Regions from separate parts of the Sphaerotilus microaerophilus genome, predicted to be linked through region 1. Evidence: predicted binding sites of a transcription regulator. Region 1 holds the regulator's gene; each other region holds the start of a gene.
What was found. Region 1 encodes sigma-54, which starts transcription at its own class of promoters, with help from an activator protein. Its sites were predicted from a motif close to TGGCANGNAANCTGCTTT; they were not measured.
Positions count from the first base shown of each region.

Region 2: a site for sigma-54 is predicted at 2,240-2,257, ahead of NGK70_RS11435 (PQQ-dependent methanol/ethanol family dehydrogenase). Genes of this name have one in related genera too.
Region 3: a site for sigma-54 is predicted at 1,154-1,171, ahead of NGK70_RS05825 (pilin). Genes of this name have one in related genera too.
Region 4: a site for sigma-54 is predicted at 1,799-1,816, ahead of NGK70_RS18720 (CmpA/NrtA family ABC transporter substrate-binding protein). Genes of this name have one in related genera too.

Region 1 covers NZ_AP025730.1:327,904-331,518, reverse strand. The annotation lists gene lptA (lipopolysaccharide transport periplasmic protein LptA) at 1-80, shown strand, start outside; gene lptB (LPS export ABC transporter ATP-binding protein) at 134-892, shown strand; gene NGK70_RS01510 (RNA polymerase factor sigma-54) at 947-2,575, shown strand; gene NGK70_RS01505 (hypothetical protein) at 2,734-3,048, shown strand; gene hpaR (homoprotocatechuate degradation operon regulator HpaR) at 3,109-3,615, opposite strand, start outside.
Region 2 covers NZ_AP025730.1:2,627,262-2,630,876, reverse strand. The annotation lists gene NGK70_RS11445 (ABC transporter permease) at 1-635, opposite strand, end outside; gene moeA (molybdopterin molybdotransferase MoeA) at 797-2,080, shown strand; gene NGK70_RS11435 (PQQ-dependent methanol/ethanol family dehydrogenase) at 2,322-3,615, shown strand, end outside.
Region 3 covers NZ_AP025730.1:1,318,816-1,322,430, forward strand. The annotation lists gene groL (chaperonin GroEL) at 1-917, shown strand, start outside; gene NGK70_RS05825 (pilin) at 1,208-1,684, shown strand; gene NGK70_RS05830 (PglL family O-oligosaccharyltransferase) at 1,790-3,615, shown strand, end outside.
Region 4 covers NZ_AP025730.1:4,381,123-4,384,737, forward strand. The annotation lists gene NGK70_RS18705 (sulfite exporter TauE/SafE family protein) at 1-304, shown strand, start outside; gene NGK70_RS18710 (c-type cytochrome) at 349-861, opposite strand; gene NGK70_RS18715 (ANTAR domain-containing response regulator) at 1,026-1,652, shown strand; gene NGK70_RS18720 (CmpA/NrtA family ABC transporter substrate-binding protein) at 1,988-3,256, shown strand; gene ntrB (nitrate ABC transporter permease) at 3,297-3,615, shown strand, end outside.

The sequences.
Region 1 (3,615 bases):
AGGTGCAGGGCGGAGGCACAGGCGGTAGCGGCCGCGTGCGCGGCACCGTGACGCCGCGTGCAAGCGAGGGCGGCCGTTGACGGCGGCACTGCCGGCGGCCGGTGCAGCCGCATTGCCTGCCGGGGCCGGCGCCATCAGCGCGCCCAGCGGGGCCACCCGACTGGAGGCCGAGGGCCTGCAGAAGCGCTACGGCGCGCGGCTGGTGGTCAAGGACGTGCACCTGGCGGTGCACAGCGGCGAGGTGGTCGGCCTGCTCGGGCCCAACGGCGCGGGCAAGACCACGAGCTTCTACATGCTGGTCGGGCTGGTGCGTGCCGATGCCGGGCAGATCCGCATCGACGGCCTGCCGGTGGAGCGCCTGCCGATCCACCAGCGTGCCCGCATGGGCCTGTCCTACCTGCCGCAGGAGGCGTCGATCTTCCGCCGCCTGACGGTGGAGGAGAACATCCGCGCCGTGCTGGAGCTCCAGCTCGACGAGCGTGGCCGGCCCTACCCCGCCGCGCGCATCGAGCAGCTGCTCGATGCCCTGCTGGCCGACCTGTCGATCGAGCGGCTGCGCAACAGCCCGGCGCCGGCGCTGTCGGGCGGCGAGCGCCGCCGCGTCGAGATCGCCCGGGCGCTGGCCACCCAGCCGCGCTTCATCCTGCTCGACGAGCCCTTTGCCGGCGTCGACCCGATCGCGGTGATCGAGATTCAGCGCATCATCGGCTTCCTGAAGGCGCGCGGCATCGGCGTGCTGATCACCGACCACAACGTGCGCGAGACGCTGGGCATCTGCGACCGCGCCTACATCATCAGCGAGGGCCGCGTGCTGGCCGAGGGCACGCCCACCGACATCGTCGACAACCCCGATGTGCGCAAGGTCTACCTGGGCGAGCACTTCCGCATGTGAACGTGCAGCGCTGTTCCCAGACCCCACTGAATCCGTGAAGACGAGGACCCCTTCGTGAAACCCTCCCTGCAGGTCCGCCTGTCACAGCACCTGGCGCTGACCCCGCAACTGCAGCAGTCGATCCGGCTGCTGCAGCTCTCCACGCTGGAGCTGCACCAGGAAGTCGAGCAGATGCTCGAACAGAACCCCTTCCTGGAGGTCGACGACGACGGCAGCGCCACGGGCGACAGCAGCGCCGCAGGGGCGACGCCGGCCGAGGTGGCGGCGCCGTCCGCGCCGGCCGAAGGAGCCGCCGACACGCCCTGGGACGGCGGCAGCGACACGCTCGGCAGCGAGGCCGCCAGCCCGGCCGACGGCGATGCCCCGGGCATGGAGCCGCTGGACTTCAACGGTGGCGACCGTGAAGACTGGGAGAACGGCACCGAGCGCGAGGACTTCGACGGCCGGGCCGAAGCCCCCGCCAGCCGCAATGCCGCCCCCGACGACGAGGACAGCGACTGGACCGAGCGCAACACCGTGGCCCCCAGCCTGCCCGACCACCTGCGCGAACAGCTGCTGGGCATGCGCCTGGCGCCCGAGGACATGCTGCTGGTCGAGACGCTGATCGACTCGCTCAACGAGGACGGCTACCTGGCCGACGCGCTCGAAGAAGTGGCCGAGCGTCTGGCGCTGATCCTGGAGCTGGGCAACCCGGCCGACCCTGCGGCCGATCCCCAGGCGGCGGCCGAGGCAGCCCTGACGCTGCGCGAGGACCTGCTCGACCGCCTGCGCTGCGCGCTGGGCTGGCTGCAGAACCTGGAGCCGGCGGGTGTGGGCGCACGCGACCTCTGCGAGTGCCTGCAGCTGCAGCTGCGTGACCTGCCCGATTCCGAGGCGCGCGACGCCGCCCTGGCGATCTGTCGCGGCCAGCTCGAAGCGCTGGCCAAGCGGGACCTCAAGCGCCTGATGGCCATCACCGGCGCCAGTGAAGACACCGTGCGCGAGGCGCAGGCGCTGATCGTTGCGCTGGAGCCCAAGCCGGGGCGGCGCTTCACCCGCGCCGAGGCCAACATCGTCGTGCCCGACGTGATCGTGCAGAAGTCCGGCCGCGGCTGGAAGGTGGTGCTCAACCCGGACGTGATGCCCAAGCTGCGCATCAATGACCTCTACGCCCAGGTGCTGCGCCAGCACCGCAGCCAGCGCACCGGCGACGAGGGTGGCGCCAACCTGTCGGCCCGGCTTCAGGAGGCGCGCTGGTTCGTCAAGAACATCCTGCAGCGCTTCGACACCATCCAGCGCGTCTCGCAGGCCATCGTCGAACGGCAGAAGGGCTTCTTCACCCACGGCGAGATCGCGATGAAGCCGCTGGTGCTGCGCGAGATCGCCGACGAGCTGGGCCTGCACGAGTCCACCATCTCGCGGGTGACGACGGCCAAGTACATGAACACGCCCTTCGGCACCTTCGAGCTGAAGTACTTCTTCGGCTCCTCGCTGAACACCGAGGCCGGTGGCAACGCCAGCTCCACGGCGGTGCGTGCGCTGATCAAGCAGTTCGTCAGCGCCGAGGACGCCAAGAAGCCGCTGTCGGACAGCCAGCTCAGCCAGATGCTGGAGGAACAGGGCATCCAGGTGGCGCGGCGCACGGTGGCCAAGTACCGCGAGGCGCTCAAGATCGCGCCCGCGAACCTGCGCAAGGCGATCTGAACCTCTCGACGGGTCGGCAGCCGCCGGCCCGTGCAGATGCCACACCGCGCCCGACGCAGGCATCGCCCGGATACGGATTGCTTCAAATTTGCGTGTTTGCCTCAATGGCGCGGCACGCCACCTGCATGGAACCATGGCTTTCGGGAGCACAACAAGCCATGGAACCTTCTGCCCAGAACCGCCTGCGCATCGCCCAGCGCATCCACGACCTGCTGCTGCACGAGCTCGGCGAGGCCGTCGACGTGGGGCTGCTGCTCGGCCCGCCCGAGTACGCCCGGGCGGTGCTGAGCCTGTGCCGCTCCTGCGGCAGCACCGAGCTGGTGCAACTGGGGAACGATTTCGTGCACGCAACCGATGCCGAGGCGCGTGTCCAGCGGCAGGCCGGGCAGGCCCGATCGGCGCCCGAGTGGCGCGTCCCCACCGCGGGCGAGCTGCCCATCGGTCGCACGCCAGCCCCGCCAGCGGGCTTCTGACCCGCGTTTGACCTGCTCTTGACCTGTGCCGGCAGACCGGCGGCGGGCCGGCTGCGCCGATCAGTCGGCGTCCACGGGCGGCAGTTCGCCGAGCAGGCCGATCAGCTCGTCGAGCGTGGTGTAGAAACGTTCGATGAAATCGCGCCCGATGTGCGTCTCGATCGCCTCGTAGACCGCCTCGATCTGCGGCGCCAGCGTGGCGGCCAGCACGCGGGCGCGTTCGGTCAGGCTCACCCGCACACGGCGCTGGTCATGCGCCAGGCGCTCGCGCGTGACCAGCCCCAGGTCGTCCATGCGCGCCAGCACCCCCGCCAGGCTGGGGCTGGAGATGCGGCAGACCTCGCCGATCTGGCGCGGCTCCAGCGGCCCGCGCTCCAGCAGCGCGCGCACGATGCGCCACTGCTGCTCGGTGATGCCGTGCGCGTTCAGGACCGGGCGGAAGTGCCCGATCACGCTCTCGCGTGCATGCAGCAGCAGCAGCGGCAGGTTGCGATGGGTGAAGCCGGCGCGGCGCAACTCGGCCGGACCGGCCGGATCGGCGGCTGCGGCGGGCGACGGAGCGGGATC
Region 2 (3,615 bases), 2.3 Mb from region 1:
AGCAGCACGATGCCCAGCGCGAGCGCCAGCGGCAGGTCGCCCTTGCTGGTCTCCAGCGCGATCGCGGTGGTCATGACGCGCGTCATGCCGTCGATGTTGCCGCCCACCACCATCACCGCGCCCACCTCGGCGATGGCGCGGCAAAAGGCGGTGAGCAACACCGTCAGCACCGCAAAGCGCTCGTGCAGCAGCACCAGGCCGGCGGCGGTGAGCTCGCCCGCGCCCATCGAGCGCAGCTGGTCGCCGCCCTCGCGCAGGCCGTCCAGCACCACGCGGCGCGTCAGCGCGGCGATCAGCGGCACCACGAGGATGCTCTGCGCCACCACCATCGCGGTGGGCGTGAAGAGGATGCCCCAGGCGCCCAGCGGCCCGGAGCGCGACAGCAGCAGGTAGACCAGCAGCCCCACCACCACCGAAGGCAGCGCCAGCAGCGTATTGACGCCCCAGACCAGCAGCCGGTGGCCGGGAAAGCGCGCCACCGCGAGCCAGGCGCCCAGCCACAGCCCGGCGATGGCGCCCACCAGGCAGGCCGAGAAGCTCACCTGCAGCGACAGGCCGACGATGCGCATCAGCACGGCATCGCCCTGCGCAATCAACTGCGCAGCCAGGGTGATGCTGTCGGTGAAGGCACTCATGGCGGGCTGGAGGAGGGGGAATAGGACCTGTGCAGCCGCGAACCGATCTGCAACGGCGGGGCGCGATTCTGCGGGCAGCATGGCGATCGCGCGATATGTACGTCCGTGCATAGCGGCTCGTGCTGCGGCCCGTCAGCGACCCCCTGGCTATCATCCGCACCATGTCCCAGCCCGGCCCCTCCCCCCTCATCTCCGACGCAGACCTGAGCGTCGACGCCGCACGCGCGGCCATTGCCGCAGCGCTGCGGCCGCTCACCGACACCGAAACGGTCGGCCTGGCCGATGCGCCCGGGCGGGTGCTGGCCGCCGACGTGATCTCGCCGATCGATGTGCCGGCGCACGACAACTCGGCCATGGACGGCTACGCCTTTGCCGCCGCCGACCTGCGCGCCGATGCGCCCACCGTGCTGCGCGTGGCCGCGGGCACCGCCTTTGCGGGCACGCCCCATGCCGGGGTGGTCGGCCGTGGCGAGTGCCTGCGCATCATGACCGGCGCGGTGATGCCCGCCGGGCTGGACACCGTGGTGCCGCAGGAGCTGGCCACGCTGGCTGCGTCGGCCGATGGCGGCCTGCTCACCATCGCGCCCGGCGTGCTCAAGCCCCTTGAGAACCGCCGCCTGCGCGGCGAGGACCTGGCCAGGGGCAGGCCCGCCGTTCAGGCCGGTCGGGTACTCAAGCCGGCCGACGTGGGGCTGATCGCCTCGCTGGGCATCCCGCAGGTGGCGGTGCTGCGGCGCCTGCGCGTGGCGGTGTTCTCCACCGGCGACGAGTTGCGCAACGCCGGCGAGCCGCTCGACCCCGGCTGCATCTACGACAGCAACCGCTACACCCTGCTGAGCGCAGTGCGCCGGCTCGGCATGGAGCCGGTCGACCTCGGCCTGGTGCGCGACGACCCTGCTGCGCTGCAGGCCACGCTGGAGCGTGCCGTGGCCGAGGCCGACGTGGTGCTGACCAGCGGCGGCGTCAGCGTGGGCGACGCCGACTACACCCGCGACCTGCTGGCACGCATGGGCCAGGTGGCCTTCTGGAAGGTGGCGATGCGGCCCGGGCGGCCCTTCGCCTTCGGCGCGCTGCAGGGCCCGGCCGGGAAGACGGCCTGGCTGTTCGCCCTGCCCGGCAACCCGGTGGCCAGCCTGGTGACCTTCTACGCCTTCGCGCGCGAGGGCCTGCTGCGCCTGGCCGGCGCCCAGGCCACGCCCCCGCTGACGCTGCAGGCACGCAGCGCCGCGGCGATCCGCAAGCGCCCCGGGCGCACCGAGTTCCAGCGCGGCGTCCTGCGCCGCGCCGCCGACGGCGGCTGGGAAGTGGCCATCACCGGGGCCCAGGGCGCCGGCATCCTGCGCAGCATGAGCGAGGCCAACGCGCTGGTGGTGCTGGGCCAGGCGCAGGGCTCGGTGGCGGCCGGCGACTGGGTGGAGGTCTGGCCCTTCGACGGGCTGGTCTGAGACCCTGTGACAGCGCAGGCGTCCCTGGCACGCCTGCGCCGTCGCCGCGCTGCAACGGTGTTTGATGGTGGGACAGTGTTCAGGGTGAACCCGCACGATCCGCGGGGTCAAAGCTGCGAAAACAGCCTCTGACCTGGGTCAAACGGGCTGGATTCGACCTGGCACGGTTGTCGCTCAGGAAGATTTCCCGAGAGGCGCCTGCCCGCGCTGTTCTCTGTCACCACCCACGAGGAGACCGTTCATGCAAAAGAAGCTGTTGGGCCTGCTGATCAGCGCAGGCCTGGCGTCGATGGCCGCCCAGGCCGCCGTCACCGACCAGATGATCGAGAACGACGCCAAGTCCACCGGCGATGTGCTGAGCTGGGGCGTCGGCACCCAGGGCCAGCGTTACTCCCCCCTGAAGCAGATCAACACCGCTACCGTCGGCAAGCTGGTGCCGGCCTGGTCGTTCTCCTTCGGCGGCGAGAAGCAGCGCGGCCAGGAATCGCAGCCCGTCATCCACAACGGCAAGATGTTCGTGACGGGTTCGTACTCGCGCATCTACGCCCTGGACGTGAAGACTGGCCAGAAGCTGTGGAAGTACGAGCACCGCCTGCCCGACGGCATCATGCCCTGCTGCGACGTGATCAACCGCGGCGCTGCGCTGTATGACAACCTGGTCATCTTCATGACGCTCGACGCCCAGATCGTCGCGCTGAACCAGGACACCGGCGAGGTGGTCTGGAAGGAGAAGATCGACAACTACGCGGACGGCTACTCGGCCTCGGCTGCCCCGATCATTGCCCAGGGCCTGCTGCTGACCGGCGTGTCCGGCGGCGAATTCGGCGTGGTCGGCCGCGTCGAGGCCCGCAACCCGAAGACCGGCGCGCTGGTCTGGGTGCGCCCCACCGTCGAAGGCCACATGGGCTACAAGTACGACGAGAAGGGCAACAAGACCGAGAACGGCATCTCCGGCACCACCGGCAAGAGCTGGCCTGGCGACCTGTGGAAAACCGGCGGCGCAGCCACCTGGCTGGGCGGCACCTACAACAGCAAGACGGGCCTGGCCTACTTCGGCACCGGCAACCCGTCCCCCTGGAACAGCCACCTGCGCAAGGGTGACAACCTCTTCAGCTGCTCGACCGTCGCCATCGACGTGAAGACCGGCCAGATCAAGTGGCACTACCAGAACACGCCCAACGACGGCTGGGACTTCGACGGCGTGAACGAGTTCGTCACCTATGACGAAGGCGGCAAGATCCTCGGCGGCAAGGCCGACCGCAACGGCTTCTTCTACGTCAACGACGCGGCCACCGGCCAACTGGTCAACGCCTTCCCCTTCGTCAAGAAGGTGACCTGGGCCACCGGCATCGACCTGAAGACCGGCCGCCCGAACTACGTGCCGGAAAACCGTCCTGGTGACCCGACCGCTGGCGCCGACGGCAAGAAGGGCAGCAGCGTGTTCGCCGCACCGTCCTTCCTGGGCGGCAAGAACCAGATGCCGATGGCCTACTCGCCCGACACGAAGCTGTTCTACGTGCCGGCCAACGAATGGG
Region 3 (3,615 bases), 990 kb from region 1:
CCGGCCGTCCGCTGCTGATCATCGCTGAAGAAGTCGAAGGCGAAGCGCTGGCGACCCTGGTGGTCAACACCATCCGCGGCATCCTGAAGGTCGTGGCCGTCAAGGCCCCGGGCTTCGGCGACCGCCGCAAGGCCATGCTCGAAGACATCGCCATCCTGACGGGCGGCAAGGTCATCGCCGAGGAAGTCGGCCTGACGCTCGAGAAGGTCACCCTGGCCGATCTGGGCCAGGCCAAGCGCGTCGAAGTGGGCAAGGAAAACACCACCATCATCGACGGCGCTGGCGCTGCTGGCGACATCGAAGCGCGCGTCAAGCAGATCCGCATCCAGATCGAGGAAGCCACCAGCGACTACGACCGTGAAAAGCTGCAAGAGCGCGTGGCCAAGCTGGCCGGCGGCGTGGCGGTGATCAAGGTTGGCGCGGCCACCGAAGTCGAGATGAAGGAGAAGAAGGCCCGTGTCGAAGACGCGCTGCACGCCACCCGTGCCGCCGTTGAAGAAGGCATCGTGGCCGGTGGTGGTGTGGCCCTGCTGCGTGCCCGTCAATCGGCTGGCAGCATCAAGGGTGACAACCACGACCAGGACGCCGGCATCAAGATCGTGCTGCGCGCGATCGAGCAGCCGCTGCGCGAGATCGTGGCCAACGCCGGTGGCGAGCCCAGCGTGGTGATCAACAAGGTCCTGGAAGGCGCGGGTACGTACGGCTTCAATGCCGCCAACGACACCTACGGCGACATGATCGAGATGGGCATCCTGGACCCGACCAAGGTGACCCGCACCGCGCTGCAGAACGCAGCCTCCGTGGCCGGCCTGATGCTGACCACCGAGTGCATGGTCGCCGAGTCCCCCAAGGACGACGCACCGGCCATGCCGGGCGGCGGCATGGGTGGCATGGGCGGCATGGACATGGGCATGTGAGTCCGGTTGCCTGAGCGCGGCTCGCCGCGTTCAAGCCAGCAAAAAGGCCGCAGCGATGCGGCCTTTTTGCATTTGAGCGACCAGACACGTCAAGCCCGGGCCGAGGCGACGGCTGGTGTTCGTGGGCACGACCGCGAAGTGACATTTTTGGTCGCCCCAGCGTCGTCAACCGGCTCTGATGGGTCTCCATGCGCGCAAAAGCTCCTCAAAAGTGCAGGTTCTCTGCGAGATCAGGCTGGCACGGGAACTGCATGATGAGTCCTTGTTCTTGTCCCAACTGGAGGTTACAGATGAAACGTGTTCAACAGGGCTTCACGCTGATCGAACTGATGATCGTCGTGGCGATCATCGGCATCTTGGCTGCCGTGGCGCTGCCGGCTTATCAGGATTACACCAAGCGCGCGAAGATGTCTGAAGTCATCCTGGCCGCGTCGCAGTGCCGCACGTCGATCAGCGAGGCTATCCAGTCGATGCCGACGACGTCGATCGGTACGGCGAATGGATGGGGCTGTGAATCCACTAGTCCCTCGAAGTACGTTGCGTCGGTGGCCACTGGTATCAACGGTGTTGTCACGGTGACCACCCAGGGTTTCAATGACGCAGCCATCGATGGTAAGACCATCACGCTGACGCCTTATTCGGACATTGCAATGGCTAATGCCATCGACGTGTCGGCCGCCGCCAAGGATCAGGGCAAGCAAGTCGCCGCGTGGAAGTGCGCGGCGGGCACGCTCACCCCCAAATATCTCCCGGGTTCCTGCAAGTAACGACACCTGCTTTAGGTTCGACTCAAAGAGGGGGCTTCGGCCCCCTCTTTCCGTTTTCGGGCCTCAGAGAATGCATCCGATGAATCGAGCACAATGCCGGCTCTGATGAGTCAAGCTATACCCCCATTCAGCGGCCGGACCGACGGCGGTGCGGTCACTTCGATCGGTTGGCTTGTTGTCGCTCTCCCCTTCCTGATCGCCTTCAGCGTCTCGCCCTCGTCCACCTACTTCAACCAGGCCTGGGCCGTGGCGGCTTCGGGGCTGTGGTTGCTGGCGTGGTTGGCACGGGCGCCGGTGCGGGCGGTGGGGGCCTTGCCGGCGGGGACTCGGGCGGTGCTGCTGGCGTTGGGGCTTCTGGCGGGGGCGATGCTCGTACCGGGGGCGCCCATCGGGCAGCGGTTGCTCCCCCTGGCCTGTGTGCTGCTGGCCGCGGCGATGGTGTACGCCGCGGCACGTGCGGCCCAGGCGGGTGATCTGGCGAGTTTTGCCCGGCCGCTGGCCTGGGGCCTGGTGATCGCAGGGCTGGCCAGTGTGGGGGTCGGGCTGGTGCAGGTGTTCGCGCCCGATTGGGCGGATGGCCGCCTGGTGTCCCTGCCGACGATTGCCGGGCGGGCGATTGGCAACATGCGCCAGCCCAACCAGCTGTCGACCCTGCTGATGTGGGCGATCGCCGCCGCGGTGTGGCTGGGCGTGTCGTCCGGCTGGCCGCGCCGGGTGCTGCTGGCGGTGGTGGCGCTGCTGGTGTTTGGCGTGGCGATGACGGCTTCGCGCACCGGCAGCGTGGGCATCGGCCTGCTGCTGATCTGGGGACTGCTGGACCGCCGCCTGCCGGGCTGGGTGCGCCTGTTGCTCATCGCCTGCCTGCCGCTGTATGTGCTGAGCTGGTGGGGGCTGGAGCAGTGGCTATCGGCCCACGGGGTGGCCTACTACGGCGAGGATCAGCTCAAGAAGACGTTGCACGGCGATGCGAGCAGCTCGCGCGGGCGGATCTGGTCCAACGCCTGGGCGATGATCCAGGCGCATCCCTGGTTCGGCACCGGCGTGGGGGCGTTCAATTTCGTCTGGTCGATGACGCCCTTCCCGGGCCGGCCGGTGGCCTTCTTCGACCACACCCACAACATCGCGCTGCAGTGGGCGGCGGAGTTCGGCCTGCCGATCGCCGTGGCGGTGTGTGCCGCGCTGCTGTGGGGGCTGTGGAGCGCGCGCGGGGCACTGCGCGCTGCGGATGACGAGGCGGCCATGGGCGCACGCACGGCGCTGTTCATGCTGGTGCTGGTGGGCGTGCACAGCCTGCTGGAGTATCCGCTCTGGTACACCTACTTCCTGCTGCCCACGGCGGTGATGGCCGGTTGGCTGACGGGCAGCGCTCCCACCGGCGGCGGGCTGGCGCCGGCGCAGTCCACCGGCCGGGTGGGCGTGGCTGCCGTGGCGCTGGCCGGGGCGCTGGCGGTGCTGGGCACGGTCTGGGCGACGCTGCAGTACTGGCAGGTGGCGGTGATCTTCGAGCCGGAGCTCTCCCTGGGCGAAGACCTGCCGCTGGAGGCGCGCATCGAGCGCGGCCAGCGCAGCCTGTTCTGGGGGCACCACGCCGACTACGCCAAGGTCACGATGGCCGAGCGGCCGGAGGCGGTGTTCGCGCAGTTCGAGCGCCCGCTCTATCACCTGATGGACACCCGGCTGATGACGGCCTACGCCCGGGCGCTGGCGGGGCGGGGCGAGCTGGAGCGTGCCCGCCATGTGGCGGCCCGGCTGCAGGAGTTCCACAACCCGGCCGCGGAGGCCTTCTTCGCGCCCTGCGATCCGGCCAGCGCAGCTGGCCTGGGGGCGGCATCGGCAGTCGCCTCCGCCGTGGCCAGACCGGTGCCAGCGGCCAGTGCGGCCAGTGCGGCCAGTGCAGCCAGTGCAGCCAGTGCAGCCAGCCGGCCGTTCCA
Region 4 (3,615 bases), 2.0 Mb from region 1:
CTACTTCGGCGGTGGTGTCGGCTTCCTGATGCTGGCGGCGCTGACGATGGCCGGCCTGCCCACCCGCAACGCCGGGGCGACCAAGAACGCCCTGGCCGGCGTGATGAACGCCTCCGCAGTGGCCCTGTTCATCGCCTCGCCCGAGGTGCACTGGCCGCAGGCGCTGGCGCTCAGTGCCGGTGCCATCGCCGGCGGCCTGCTGGGCGCCTGGGCACTGCACCGGGTCAACGAGCGGCTGCTGCGCCTGGGCATCGTCGGCATCGGCGTCGCGCTGACGATCGGGCTGTTCCTCAGGCCGATCTGACCTGGGTCGGCCGCGCCCTGGCGAACGGGCAGGCCGCCCCCTGGCTATCGGGCCGGCCGCCCCGGCCCCTGGGTGCCCTCGGCGCGTGCCGAGAGGTAGGCGTAGAGGTCGGTGATGTGCGCCTGCACCTGCGGCTCGCCCTGCCAGGCGGGCATCACCAGGGCGCCACGGCGGCGCTGCAGCACGTCGTCGACCATCGCATCGCCACCACGGTTGTTGCCATTGCCCAGCGACTCGACCTGGTTCCAGTCGTAGCGCGTCAGCACCAGGCCCACGAAGCGGTGCGCACCGAGATCGCGCACCCGCTGGCGCAGGTCGGGCGCCTTCGTGCTGCCGCTGGCGTCGGCGCCGTGGCAGGCCGCACAGCGGTCCTGGTAGACCCGCCAGCCGGTGTAGACCGAGCCGGGCAGTTCCGACTGCTTCGCCAGCTCCTGCGCGGCGCGGGTGTTCTGCACCTCCACCGCACAGCCGGCCAGCCCCAGGCCAGCCAGGAGCAGCGCCGCCGCGCCAACGCCCGGCCACCTCGTGGCCCGTGAGGGGTGCATCTGCTTGCTCATCATCGAATCCTCCGTGCACCGGCGCACACGTCCGGCCTGCCCTGGGCAGCCTACCGCGGAACCCGGCCCTGCGGCGTGCAGGGGCGCTGCGGGCCACCGCGGTCTTGCGGCAGATCAGGCCCATGCCGGGACCGCCCCGGCACGCGAGTTGCGTGGCTCGGGCCATGCCCCGTGCTGCCCCTGGCCTCGCCATGCCCCTCGCCACCGACCCCCGCCCGCTGCGCATCCTGCTGATCGATGACGGGGCGCGCCGCGTCGGCCTGATCCGCGACGAACTGGTGCGCCAGGGCCACGAGGTGGTCGGCGTGGTCGACCTCGCCCGGGTCATCCACGACAGCGTGCTGCAGCTGCGCCCGGACGTGGTGATCGTCGACAGCGAATCGCCCACGCGCGACACGCTGGAGCACCTGGCGGCGCTGAGCAGCCAGAGCCCGCGGCCGGTGGTGGTGTTCACCGAGGACGATCGCGACGACCCGATGCGCCAGGCCATGGCCGCGGGCGTCAGCGCCTACGTGGTGGCCGGGCTGCAACCGCAGCGGCTGGCCTCCGTGCTGCGCGTGGCCATCGCCCGCTTCGAGCAGGACCGCGCGCTGCGCGAGGAGCTGGCCCGCGCACGCAGCGAGCTGAGCGACCGCAAGGTGATCGACCGCGCCAAGGGCCTGCTGATGAAGCGCCAGGGCATTGGCGAGGAGGCGGCCTACGCGCTGCTGCGCAAGTCGGCGATGGACCGCGGGCTCAAGATCGCCGAGGTGGCGCAGCGGCTGCTCGACCTCGCACCGCTGCTGGGCTGAGGGGCCGAGAGCGAGCGCCGCCGCACCGGGCGCGTCGGGCGCACCAGACTGCACCACGGTGCACAGCGGATCACCACTTCTGGTGCAGTGCAGCACGAACACCCGCCCGCGGCGCCCAGCACGGTGCATGCAGCGCGAATCCAGGCTGGCACGGCACCTGCTTATACCCAGGCAGAGAGATCAACGGCGGTCTTTCGCTGAAGTGGCAGCGCTCCAAGGCGGAGTGCAGCCCACCGGACGACGGCGTCCCCACTCCCCGGCCCCTGGCCGGGTGCAGTGCGGACGCCGTTTTCTTTTTGTTCTCGCTTCGCTTCAACCGCTTCGAGGGTGCACAGATGAATCCGCTTCACAACAAGGATGTCGACATGGGTCGCCGCACGATCGTCAAGGCCGCAGCCGCCTCGGCCACGGCAGCCGCCACCTCAGGCCTCGTGCCCGGGCTGCAGTCCGTGGTGCATGCGCAGGGCTCGGACCGGCCGGAGAAGACCGAGGTGCGCATCGGCTTCATCCCGCTGACCGACTGCGCGTCGGTGGTGATGGCCTCGGTGCTCGGCTTTGACAAGAAGTACGGCATCAAGATCATCCCGACCAAGGAGGCGTCATGGGCCGGCGTGCGCGACAAGCTCGTCAGCGGCGAGCTGGACGCCGCGCACGTGCTCTACGGCCTGGTCTACGGCGTGCACCTGGGCATCGGCGGGCCGAAGAAGGACATGGCCGTGCTGATGACGCTGAACCAGAACGGCCAGGCCATCACGCTGAGCAAGAAGCTGGCCGAAAAGGGCGCAGTGGATGGCGCCAGCCTGGCCAAGCTGATGGCCGCCGAGAAGCGCGAATACACCTTTGCGCAGACCTTCCCGACCGGCACCCACGCGATGTGGCTGTACTACTGGCTGGGCGCGCACGGCATCAACCCGATGACCGACGCCAAGGTGATCACCGTGCCGCCGCCGCAGATGGTGGCCAACATGCGCGTGGGCAACATGGACGGCTACTGCGTGGGCGAGCCCTGGAACCACCGCGCCATCATCGACGGCATCGGCATCACCGCCTCGACCACCCAGGACATCTGGAAGGACCACCCCGAGAAGGTGCTGGGCACCACCAACGACTTCGTCACCAAGTACCCGAACACGGCGCGGGCGGTGGTCATGGCGATACTGGAGGCCGGCCGCTGGATCGACGCGGGCCTGCAGAACAAGATGAAGATGGCCGAGACCATCGCCGAGAAGTCCTACGTCAACACCTCGGTGGACGCGATCAACCAGCGCATCCTGGGCCGCTACCAGAACGGCCTGGGCCGGACCTGGGACGACCCGAACCACATGAAGTTCTTCAACGACGGGGCGGCCACCTACCCCTACCTGTCGGACGGCATGTGGTTCCTCACCCAGCACCGCCGCTGGGGCCTGCTCAAGACCGATCCGGACTACCTCGGCCTGGCCAAGGCCATCAACAAGACGGCGCTCTACAAGGAAGCCGCGGCGCAGCTCAAGATCAGCGTGCCCAAGAGCGACCTGCGCAGTTCCAAGATGATCGACGGCGTGGTCTGGGACGGCAGCAGCCCGGCCAAGTACGCCGCCAGCTTCAAGGTCAAGGCGGCCTGATCCGCCCGTCCCGATGCGCACACCCGAGCAGGAGCCCTCCATGAACGCGAGCACCTTCCCCCTGAACCCCGGCGACCTGCCGGCAGCACCCGCGCCGCGCAGCAACGTGGCGGCGCCTCACCCCTCGGTCGCCAGGACGGCCGGGCCGGCACCGTTGGCCGAGACCGCCCCGGACGTCAAGCAGAAGGAACAGGCCGCGGCGATGGCCCGGGCGCAGCGCCGCCGCACGCTGGCGCGCTGGCTGGCGCCGCTGCTCGGCTTCCTGGGCCTGCTGCTGGTGTGGCAGCTGGTGTCGCACACCGGCGACAAGCAGCTGCCCGGGCCGGTGGTGGTCTGGGCCTCGGCGGTGGATCTGTTCG